2 regions of the Furfurilactobacillus sp. W61-4 genome follow, and region 2 is predicted to be linked to the other one. Evidence: predicted binding sites of a transcription regulator. Region 2 holds the regulator's gene; the other holds the start of a gene.

Region 1 (5,211 bases), on a different contig from region 2:
GCACTTAGTATTAGTCATAGTATAGCGCAAAGGACAGTCAAACGGCAGAACGATTTAAATCGCTTAGTGAAATCCTAAAGAGTCAAACATGCTAAAAATACTTTTGATTTGATGTGATGTGGGGCGCTTTTTGCTGTTATACCGTGAATCTGGTGCATACCAGAATATTGTTTGACCATTACATTGATTAAGCCAAACAGCTAGCATATAAAGAGTTAAAAATCAGAAAATCGGCAGGATGGTCGGCCCTGGACATTGTTGGTAAGGGATCAAAGACTAGCAGGATTTACCAAATAAAAAGTCCCACCAACAAAATGGCGAGACTTTAAGTGGTTCATTAGATTACTTTGTTTGTTCTGCGTTTTGAGCAACTGAAGCTGGCTGAGCCTGGTCATCAGCTTCAACTTTGATCTGGTCACCATCCATGACCGCAACTAAGTTGTGCGCATCAGGATTATCCAGGAAGAAGTCGGCAATCCGGTCTTCTAATTGCTCTTGAATGACACGACGTAATGGGCGGGCCCCCATGGTTGGGTTGTAGCCAAGGTCAACTAACTTAGCCTCAACTGGCTTAGTAACGCGAATGTGCAAGTTACGCGTATCCAATTGATCGTTAACGTCAGTCAACATCAATTCAACGATTTGACCAAGATCATCCTTACTCAAGGAGTTAAATTCAACGATATCGTCGAATCGGTTCAAGAATTCTGGTTTGAAGTAATTGCCTAACTTAGCCATCAGACTAGCGTGAGTATCTTGAGCGGCCCCAAACCCGACACTATTTTCACCGGAATCACCAGAACCCGCATTCGAGGTCATGATGATGATCGTATCCTTGAAGGAAACCGTGCGACCTTGTGAATCAGTCAGGCGACCGTCATCTAAGATCTGTAAGAACATGTGCATAACATCCGGGTGGGCCTTTTCGATTTCGTCCAACAGAATTAGTGAGTAAGGGTGTCGACGAACTTGTTCAGTTAATTGCCCAGCTTCTTCGTAACCCACATAACCAGGTGCCGAACCAATTAGTTTAGAAACGCTGTACTGTTCCATGTATTCACTCATATCAAAGCGAATCATGGCATCCTTCGAACCAAATAGTTCCTTAGCCAATTGCTTGGCCGTTTCTGTTTTACCAACTCCGGTTGGACCGACGAAGAGGAAGGAGCCAATTGGCCGACCAGTTTGATTCAACCCAATTCGGTTACGGCGAATCGCCCGAGCAACTTTATCAACAGCCTGATTTTGACCGATAACATGAGCTTCCAAACGTTTGTCAAGATCCTTCAGCTGACTCTTTTCTTGCGTTTGTAGATCACTAACAGGGATATCCGTCTTTTCTTCGATGATGTGTTCGATGTCTTTTTCTGTGACAGTGGCCGCATCATCAGATTGCGGATTCTCTTCGGCGTCCTTTTTAGCCCGTTCAAGCTGGTTGACTTGGTCACGGTAATAAGCTGCTTTCTCGTAATCTTCCTTGTCCAAAGCAGATTGTTTGTGCGCTTCAGCAGTGTGAATCTTATCTTCATAAGAAGTTGGGTCGACATTGCGTAACGTCAGGTTCTTCTTAGAGCCGGCTTCATCGACCAAATCGATCGCTTTATCCGGTAAGAAACGATCCTGGATGTAGCGAGCTGACAAACGAGCAGCCGCTTCAATAGCGGCATCAGAGTAGTGGACGTGGTGATAGTCTTCGTAGCGCTTCTGAATGCCCTTTAGAATGGAAATCGTATCTTCAATCGATGGTTCTTCAACTTCGATTGGCTGGAAACGACGGGCCAATGCCGCATCTTTTTCAATGTCACGGTATTCCTTTTGCGTGGTTGCGCCAACCAACTGGAATTCACCACGGGCTAAAGCTGGCTTCAAAACGTTACCAGCGTCCATACCACCTTCAGCATTTCCGGCGCCGACGACTTCATGGATTTCATCGATAAAGAGGATGATATCATCATTCTTGGAGACTTCATCCATCAGTTGTTGCATCCGCTGTTCAAACTGACCACGGATCCCTGTTCCTTGAACAAGGGACACGACATCCAACCGGATAATTTGTTTATTAAGTAATTTTTCTGGCACTTTACCGTTAACGATGGCCTGCGCCAAACCCTCAACGACGGCCGTCTTACCAACACCGGCTTCCCCAATTAGAACGGGATTGTTCTTGGTCCGACGGTTTAAAATTTCAATAACACGATCGATTTCGCCATCACGACCGATGACTGGATCGATTTTCCCCGCCTTGGCTTGATCAGTTAGGTTTAACCCATATTGATCGAGCAGTGGGTGCTTACTGTTGCGGTTGTTACCGCCGTTATTATTACCACCACGGCCAGCTTGGGTTGCTGGGCCTTGCTGGGCCTGCTGGAAGTTATTTGCATTGACGTTCCCATTTTGCATTGCCGCAAAGAGATTGTCCAAGTTACCAAAGCCAAATGGATCTTGAGCCATGTTTGAGCCTCCGTTTCTATTACCATTCATTAAATTATTGCCTGCTTGTTGGAGAAGTTGATAGCAATCTTGACACAAATTTACTTGCATTTGTTGCCCATTCATATTGACGCCTAAATGGATTGTTGCCTCATTCTTCTGGCAGTTTTGACAAAGCATGTCGTGATCACTCCTTCATCAGTATTCATCAAACGACCTGCTAGTTGCCAGGCGTGATGGAAAAGGCGTTAGTTAAATTTTGTTTGACCAACATTGACCTTTAGCTAGTATTATACACGCTAACTTTATGTGTGCAAGTCAATTGCCTCTTTTTTTAGCACTTTATTTGTGAGAGTGCTAATTAGTCAATCGGTGCGGCTAAATAAAAATGGAGCTACGACATGACTCCGTTTTGCCAACGAGTACCAACGAAAATAGCGCTGTTTCCCGAGCTTTGGGAAGCGGCACTATTTATGTTGAACGGAATTGGCAGGCCTTTGGCGCACGTCATCGGGGGGCACCGTTCGTCTTACATATACTTATGTCACAAGTCCGAATTCACAGATTATTTATTTCATGAAGTGTTGTGACTCAATGTAGTGATGACCAGCCGTGATGTCATATTGGACCAGTTGGTAGTCGTGAAGTAACTGCTGCTGGTTAGCAGATAATTGGTGTTCACTGATCGGATGGCCGGTTGAATTAGTGTATTCAGTGGCGGCATTGAAGTTGTTGACAGATCCTTCCTTTGAACTGGTTGACATTGCCGGCAACTGTTCTAAAAGTTCTGTCTGTAACGCGTAATAGGGAGAAACTTTTGCATTTAGTTGTTTTAAAACTAAGGCCGGAAACGAGTAGGGCGCAACCACCGGCTGATTGACTTTTTGCTTAGCACCGTGGGCACGAGCATAGCGATTTGAGTACACAAAGTAGTCGGTTTCGTGCAACGCTTGACCATCCTTTTTCATCGATAAACCATCATAAATGCCAGGCAGATGGTCACCATACCAAACTAAAGTGATTGGTCGATCGATTAGATCAAGCTGTTCAATGAACTTTTTGACTTGTTGATCGCTAATTGAGATCCCCTTGGCATAGTTTTCAATGGATCGTTGGCTTGTTTCACTGGCGAAAGCCTGACCCGTCACTTTGAACTGATTGTGCGCGTAATAGTTATCAAAGGGCATGTGATTTTGCATCGTCACTAGATTAATGAACTGACCGTTGGCATGGTGTTTCAATTGTCGAAGGGTATTTTGATAAGCGGTTTGATCGGACAGATAGGGATTTGTGCCCACATGATGTTGATTGGTGATGGGTGAGGAACTGCCTAAATAGTCAAATTGGTTAAACCCAAACTTTTTATAAACGGTGATGCGATCATATAAATTACCCGTGTAAGGGTGGATGCCCACGGAATAAGGGAAGAGATTATTAAATGCTGGGGTGTAGGCTGCGTTTGGGACGAGTTGCGTGTACGGCGTTGGCAGCGTTGGCGAAAAATTGGTAATGGAGAGGCCCGTGAGCGTTTGATATTCCATATTGGCGGTTCCACCACCATATCCGGAGCTCATCATCAAGCCAGCAGTGGTGTCGCGCTTAATTGAGGAAATAAACGGAAGCGGATTATGATTGACTTTGAGCTGTGGTACCCGTCGAGGATCGGAAAAGCTTTCGCTCAAATTGAAAATAACGGTTTGGTTGCTGATATCGGTCGTTCGTGTGCGATTTATCTGCCGGGCTTGTTGTTGATAGCGATGGACGAGGCGCGACATGGCTTGCTTAGAATAGTCAGCCGGTTTAGCCATAATTTTGACGTCAATATTATTTAAAAATTGGATCACCGGGCCGTTGATCTGGGCGCCAATGGTTTGTGAATAAAACGATGGATCATCGCCCATGGTTTTGACAAATTGACCAGGAATGCTAGCGACGTGATTGAACTGAATGGGACTTATTAGGATCATTACCCCCAATACTAATCGACTGATCCGTGACGAAGTGGACAGTGTTTGGGTCTGCACGTGGCCGGTTAACCACCAAATAAGGCCAATAAGTGCGATCAGGGCGATCGCTGCGTTAATTATAATTTTCTGATCGACCATGGTCAGAATATCTTTATATCCGCTGACCATTAGGACTTCTGAGGGTAAAATTGGTTCAGCACGCAGCTTGATTTTAATTAGTGTCGCCGTGATCACCAGCCCCATTGCCGCAATCGTCAATATTAATGCGGTCCAGTATTGATTAAATAGGGCTCGAAGGATCGAGTAGGTTGTGTAAATAAAAAGTAAGTTAAGCCAAATTAGTGATTGGCGTAGGAAAAAGATGGCCGGCCAGGCGGGGGCTTGATCCGGAACAATCCAGGTGGTCACGATCCAGTTAGGGTTCATGATGACGATGCTGAAATAACTACAGAAATATAGTGAAGCAAAGACAACGATGGGCTGCCAATGTCGTTTAGCCAATTGATAAGGGTGCTTTGTGATTTCCAAAAGGGCATTTCGGCTGAGCGTCATTAATTGATGAAAGTAACGGGATCGCTCAATGAGCATTAAAATGCCAACTTCGAACCAGCTGATTACGGCAACGGCCAGTAATAGTAGGATGATCAAACGCCCGGACCAGAGAAGATCGTGGCGTGAAAAGGTTGGTAACAGCCTAAAGATTAATTGTTCGAAACGCTCAGTCACCACTGGCCGCGTGGTCAGTTCATAACTGATCAAACCCAGCGTCAGGCTGATCAACGGAGATATCGTGATAGGGTGACTAAAGCGAGTT
Region 2 (5,211 bases):
CATGTATTCTGCTAGCCTACGGTATATCTCACCCACAACGGCTAGCCTTTTAGATGCCTTTGAACCCCTTGCAGCGACGGTAATTTCGATTACGGTGCTGCATATTCCATTTTCATGGGCTGATGGCCTAGGCGGTAGTTTAATCATCTTAGCGGTGGTGATGTTGACCTTGGGCTATAAGCGGCCAAACTGATGAACTTATATGAGTTGGTTCAAGATAATTCAATTGATGTCTTGGTAACTTATGGAACCGCACGCAAGCGTGGTATAATTAGTTTGTTACTGAAATTAAATGGAGGTTTTTAACGTGAAAATTATTGCTTACGGAATTCGTGATGACGAGCGTCCATATGTTGATGAATGGGCCCAAAGCCAAGGAATTGAAGTCAAAGCAACTAGTGAGTTGTTAACAGAAGAGACTGTGGATCAAGCAGCCGGTTTTGATGGGGCGGTCGTTTATCAACAAAAGCCTTACACAGCTGCGGTTATTGATCGTTTAGCAGAACTAGGCGTTAAAAATATGTCCTTGCGTAATGTCGGGGTGGATAACGTCGATGCAGAAGCAGTTAAACGGACTGGCTTACGTGTCACCAACGTTCCAGCCTATTCACCTGCCGCAATTGCTGAATTTACCGTAACCGAATTAATGCGATTATTACGTCACACAAAACAATTCGAACGTCGGCAAGCAAAGGGTGACTTACGCTGGGCACCAGATATTGCCACTGAGTTGAACACGTTGACTGTTGGGGTCATCGCAACTGGGCGAATTGGCCGAGCAGCTATTCAAATTTATCAAGGCTTCGGTGCCAAAGTTGTGGCGTATGATGTCTTCAAAAATCCTGAGTTAGAAAAAACGGGCATGTATGTTGATACGTTAGATGAACTATATGCACAAGCCGACGTTATTTCTTTGCACGCGCCAGCCACTAAAGAAAACTATCACATGTTAAATGCAGCAGCCTTCAGTAAGATGAAAGATGGCGTGATCATCTTGAATCCGGCTCGTGGTGATTTGTTAGACACCGATGACTTAATCGTTGCTTTGGATTCTGGTAAAGTCGGTGGTGTTGCCATGGACGTTTATGAGGGTGAAGTCGGCATCTTTAATGCTGATTTTGGTCAATTTGATGCCATTCCTGACGAACGGTTAAAAGATTTGATGTCACGGGACAACGTTTTGGTGAGTCCGCACATTGCGTTCTACACGAAGACAGCGGTTCGTAACATGGTGCAGTTTGCTTTAAACAACAATCGTCAGTTAATCGAAACTGGCACGGCTGACAATGTCGTTTCGTTTGACTAATCAGGATTTGGTAACGCCGGATATAAATGTGTTCGTCTGTTTGTAAAGAGCTAGTATCGATTATGTAAAACCCATGCTTTCATGATGAAGGCATGGGTTTTATCGGCTATACTAGGTGAGACGCATGGCACTTTCTTCAGTAAAGGAGTCTTATCATGTCTTTCAGTCAAAACGCCTACCAAGCCAACCGGTCACTTTGGCAAGCCAGCATTCAGCATCCATTTATTCAGCAACTGCGTGATGGTACTCTGCCTGAAGCAACCTTTCGTTATTACATCATTCAAGATCATCATTATTTGCATGACTTTGCGCGGGTGCACGATTTAACGGCGCAAGTAGCTGAAAACAAACAGGTCAAACAGCTTTTAACAGATTTGGCGAACGGTCTGCGGGCTGGTGAAATCACAACCCGAACGACGTTTTTTAAACCGTTAGCGATTACGCCAAGCGATGTGACACAGACGCCAATGGCACCGACAACCTATGCTTATACGTCGCACATGTATCGGACGCTATCACAGGCGGGACCAGCTGCCGCCATTGCCGGTCTACTACCTTGTGCTTGGTTGTATGCGGATATTGGTGCTGCCTTACAAGGGGTGAACTCACCGGTTCCTGTCTATCAGGCCTGGTTAGACAGTTACCAAGCCGCTGATTATACTGACGCTGTGGCGACCCAAATCGAATTGACTGACCAAGTTGCCGCTGCCACAGATCAAGCGGGACGGGCACAAATGATGGCCGCATTTGCGCGGAGTACGTATTTTGAACTCAACTTTTGGCAAATGGCACTTGATCATCAACAATGGCAGCTATGATTATTTTCGTTACGTTAGTTAGCCTCGTATGATGACAGGGCGTTGTTTGTGAAGACCAATAAAATTGCCACAGAAGTACATTTCATTACTAATCTGAATCATCAAGACACGGGACATAAAGTCAAGTGACGCCGCCGAAAAGTGAATTGTAAACGATGAAAAAATGTCATCGTTTGTAGTTCGCCCGCAACACGCGTCACTGTCCGACTTATGTCCCGTTTCCGCGTTCTACGCGTCTGGATGACCGAGGCATGTGTCAGTGGTATTTTATTTGGGCCTACCGAGGCCTTTGAATCCTTTATGATTGCAAATTTAGTCAGGGTTCGTATAATATAGTCAATATTAGTCAAAGACTGGGGTGAGCAATCATGGAAGGACCAACTAACATTTCGGATGTGATTGAGAAATATTTGAAGGGTATCTTGGCTGATGAAGAACAGGTGGAAATCCGCCGTTCTGATATTGCCGACCAATTTAATGTCGTTCCTTCACAAATCAATTACGTGATCAAAACCCGCTTCACCATCCAGAATGGCTACATCGTAGAGAGTAAGCGCGGCGGCGGTGGCTATATCCGGATCGAAAAAGTTAATTTGTTGGCAGATACGGATGTGCTCGATAGTCTGCTTAGCGACGTCGTGGGCGATGCCATTAATCAACACGACGCATATGCGATTATTAATTCATTATTCAACGACGGTGTACTCAAGGAACGCGAGGCCAATATTATTTTAGCGGCAATTGATAAAGACACCTTGGCCGTGGCTGACCATGAGGTGGAAAATACGCTACGCGCCCGTATCCTGATTGGCGTGCTGAATCGTTTACGGTTTGAAGACTGAGCGTTAATGAAAGGCAGGACAGCAAATGGACAATTTATTTACCCCGAGTGCTAAAGATGTTCTCGTTTTGGCGCAAGAACAAGCGAAGTATTTTAAACACCAGGCGGTCGGCACTGAGCATTTGCTCCTTGCTTTAACCATTGAACAAAATGGGATCGCTAGTAAAGTTTTACAACAATTCAATATTACTGAAGAAGATGTCCGTGAAGAAATCGAACGGTTCACTGGTTATGGAACGTTAACTAATGTTGACAAAGAGACGTACCTTCCTTATTCACCAAAGGCGAAGGATATTCTCACGATCGCTGGTGATGAAGCGAAACGGTTGGGTGCGACCAAGATTGGGACCGAGCACCTATTATTGGCGCTACTTTCTGATGAAAGCATTTTGTCTTCACGTATTTTGGTGACGTTAAATCTCGACTTGGCTCAAGCACGCAAAGTGATTCTGCGTAAGCTAGGAATTACTGATTCACCACGGCGTCGACAACAAATGAGCAAGGCTGCCAATAATAAGCAGCAAACAGAAGGAACACCAACACTAGATTCGTTAGCACGCGATTTAACGGCTTTGGCGGCGGATAACCAGATGGATCCGGTTGTTGGTCGGAGCAAAGAAGTTAAGCGGGTCATCCAGATTTTGAGTCGTCGAACCAAAAACAACCCCGTTTTAATTGGTGAACCTGGGGTGGGGAAGACAGCGATTGCTGAAGGATTAGCTCAAAAGATTGTCGCTGGCGACGTGCCTGAAGACTTAAGCGACAAACGTTTGATGATGCTTGATATGGGCTCCTTGGTTGCTGGCACTAAGTATCGTGGTGAGTTTGAAGATCGGCTGAAGAAAGTCATTGAAGAAATTTACAATGACGGACATGTGATCTTATTCATCGATGAGTTACACACACTAATTGGCGCTGGCGGTGCTGAGGGTGCGATTGACGCTTCTAACATTTTGAAGCCGGCCTTGGCTCGTGGTGAACTACAAACAATTGGCGCGACAACTTTAAACGAATATCAAAAGTACATTGAATCTGATGCCGCGTTGGAACGCCGGTTTGCAACAGTTCAAGTCGATGAACCGACGGAAGCTGAAGCTGTGGAAATCTTAACGGGATTAAAGCCACGTTATGAAGAACATCATCAAGTTGAGATTACTGATGACGCAGTTAGTGCGGCGGTCAAGCTATCGGCTCGCTATATCACGGAGCGTTTTCTGCCTGATAAAGCGATCGATTTGATGGATGAAGCCGGTGCCAAGGTTCGTATTGATGCTGCCGGTCACAAGACAAAATTAGCTAAGCAAGAAGATAAGTTAACTGACTTACAGCAACAAAAAGAAGCGGCGATTGAGAATCAGGACTTTGAAGGTGCGGCTGCAATTCGTGAAAAAGAGATGGCAATGCGAAAACGCGTTGATAAGCTCTTGGATGAACAGGACAATGAAAAGCTCAGCGGCCAGCCACATTATGAGCTACAAGTGACTGAAGAGGATGTTGCCGAAGTTGTTTCAGAATGGACTGGTGTGCCGCTGACACAACTGCGAAAAGACGAAGAGTCACGATTACTCAACCTAGAAAAGGTTTTACATGAACGGGTAGTCGGTCAAGACGAAGCCATTTCTGCGGTTGCACGGGCGATTCGCCGTGCTCGATCTGGGTTGAAAGATCCAAATCGTCCGATTGGATCTTTCATGTTTCTTGGACCTACTGGAGTCGGAAAAACTGAGTTGGCCAAAGCTTTAGCCGAGGCCATGTTTGGTTCAGAAGATAATATGATTCGGGTTGATATGTCAGAATATCAAGAACGCTTTAGTTCAAGTCGGTTGATTGGGGCAGCCCCAGGATATGTCGGTTACGACGAAGGGGGCCAGTTAACTGAGCAGGTTCGAAACAAGCCTTACTCAGTGGTCCTTTTGGATGAAGCCGAAAAAGCGGATACCGACGTCTTTAACTTGTTATTGCAAGTATTGGATGATGGGTTCTTGACGGATTCGAAGGGACGCAAAGTTGATTTTCGTAACACAATTTTGATCATGACTTCGAACTTGGGTGCAACTGCTGTTCGAGATGACAAAGAAGTTGGGTTTGGCGCAACCAGTGCGACAGATAATTACCAAGCAATGTCCGACAAGATTCGCCAAGCATTGCGACTCACGTTCCGACCAGAATTCTTAAATCGAATTGACGAAACGGTCATTTTCCACTCCTTGACCAAACCAGAACTGCACGAAATTGTGAAATTAATG

What was found. The regulator CtsR, encoded in region 2, represses protease genes until heat stress. The targets are predictions, from matches to a motif close to TTGGTCAAAAAAGGTCAAANA.
Region 1: AC27FN_RS09745 (ATP-dependent Clp protease ATP-binding subunit) is a predicted target of CtsR. The motif match lies at 2,691-2,711, and genes of this name have one in related genera.

What each region holds. Positions count from the first base shown of each region.
Region 1 covers NZ_BAAJNZ010000009.1:13,258-18,468, reverse strand. The annotation lists gene AC27FN_RS09745 (ATP-dependent Clp protease ATP-binding subunit) at 343-2,610, opposite strand; gene AC27FN_RS09740 (LTA synthase family protein) at 3,000-5,211, opposite strand, start outside.
Region 2 covers NZ_BAAJNZ010000006.1:46,914-52,124, forward strand. The annotation lists gene AC27FN_RS08340 (DMT family transporter) at 1-193, shown strand, start outside; gene AC27FN_RS08345 (D-2-hydroxyacid dehydrogenase) at 308-1,306, shown strand; gene tenA (thiaminase II) at 1,462-2,124, shown strand; gene AC27FN_RS08355 (CtsR family transcriptional regulator) at 2,493-2,966, shown strand; gene AC27FN_RS08360 (ATP-dependent Clp protease ATP-binding subunit) at 2,992-5,211, shown strand, end outside.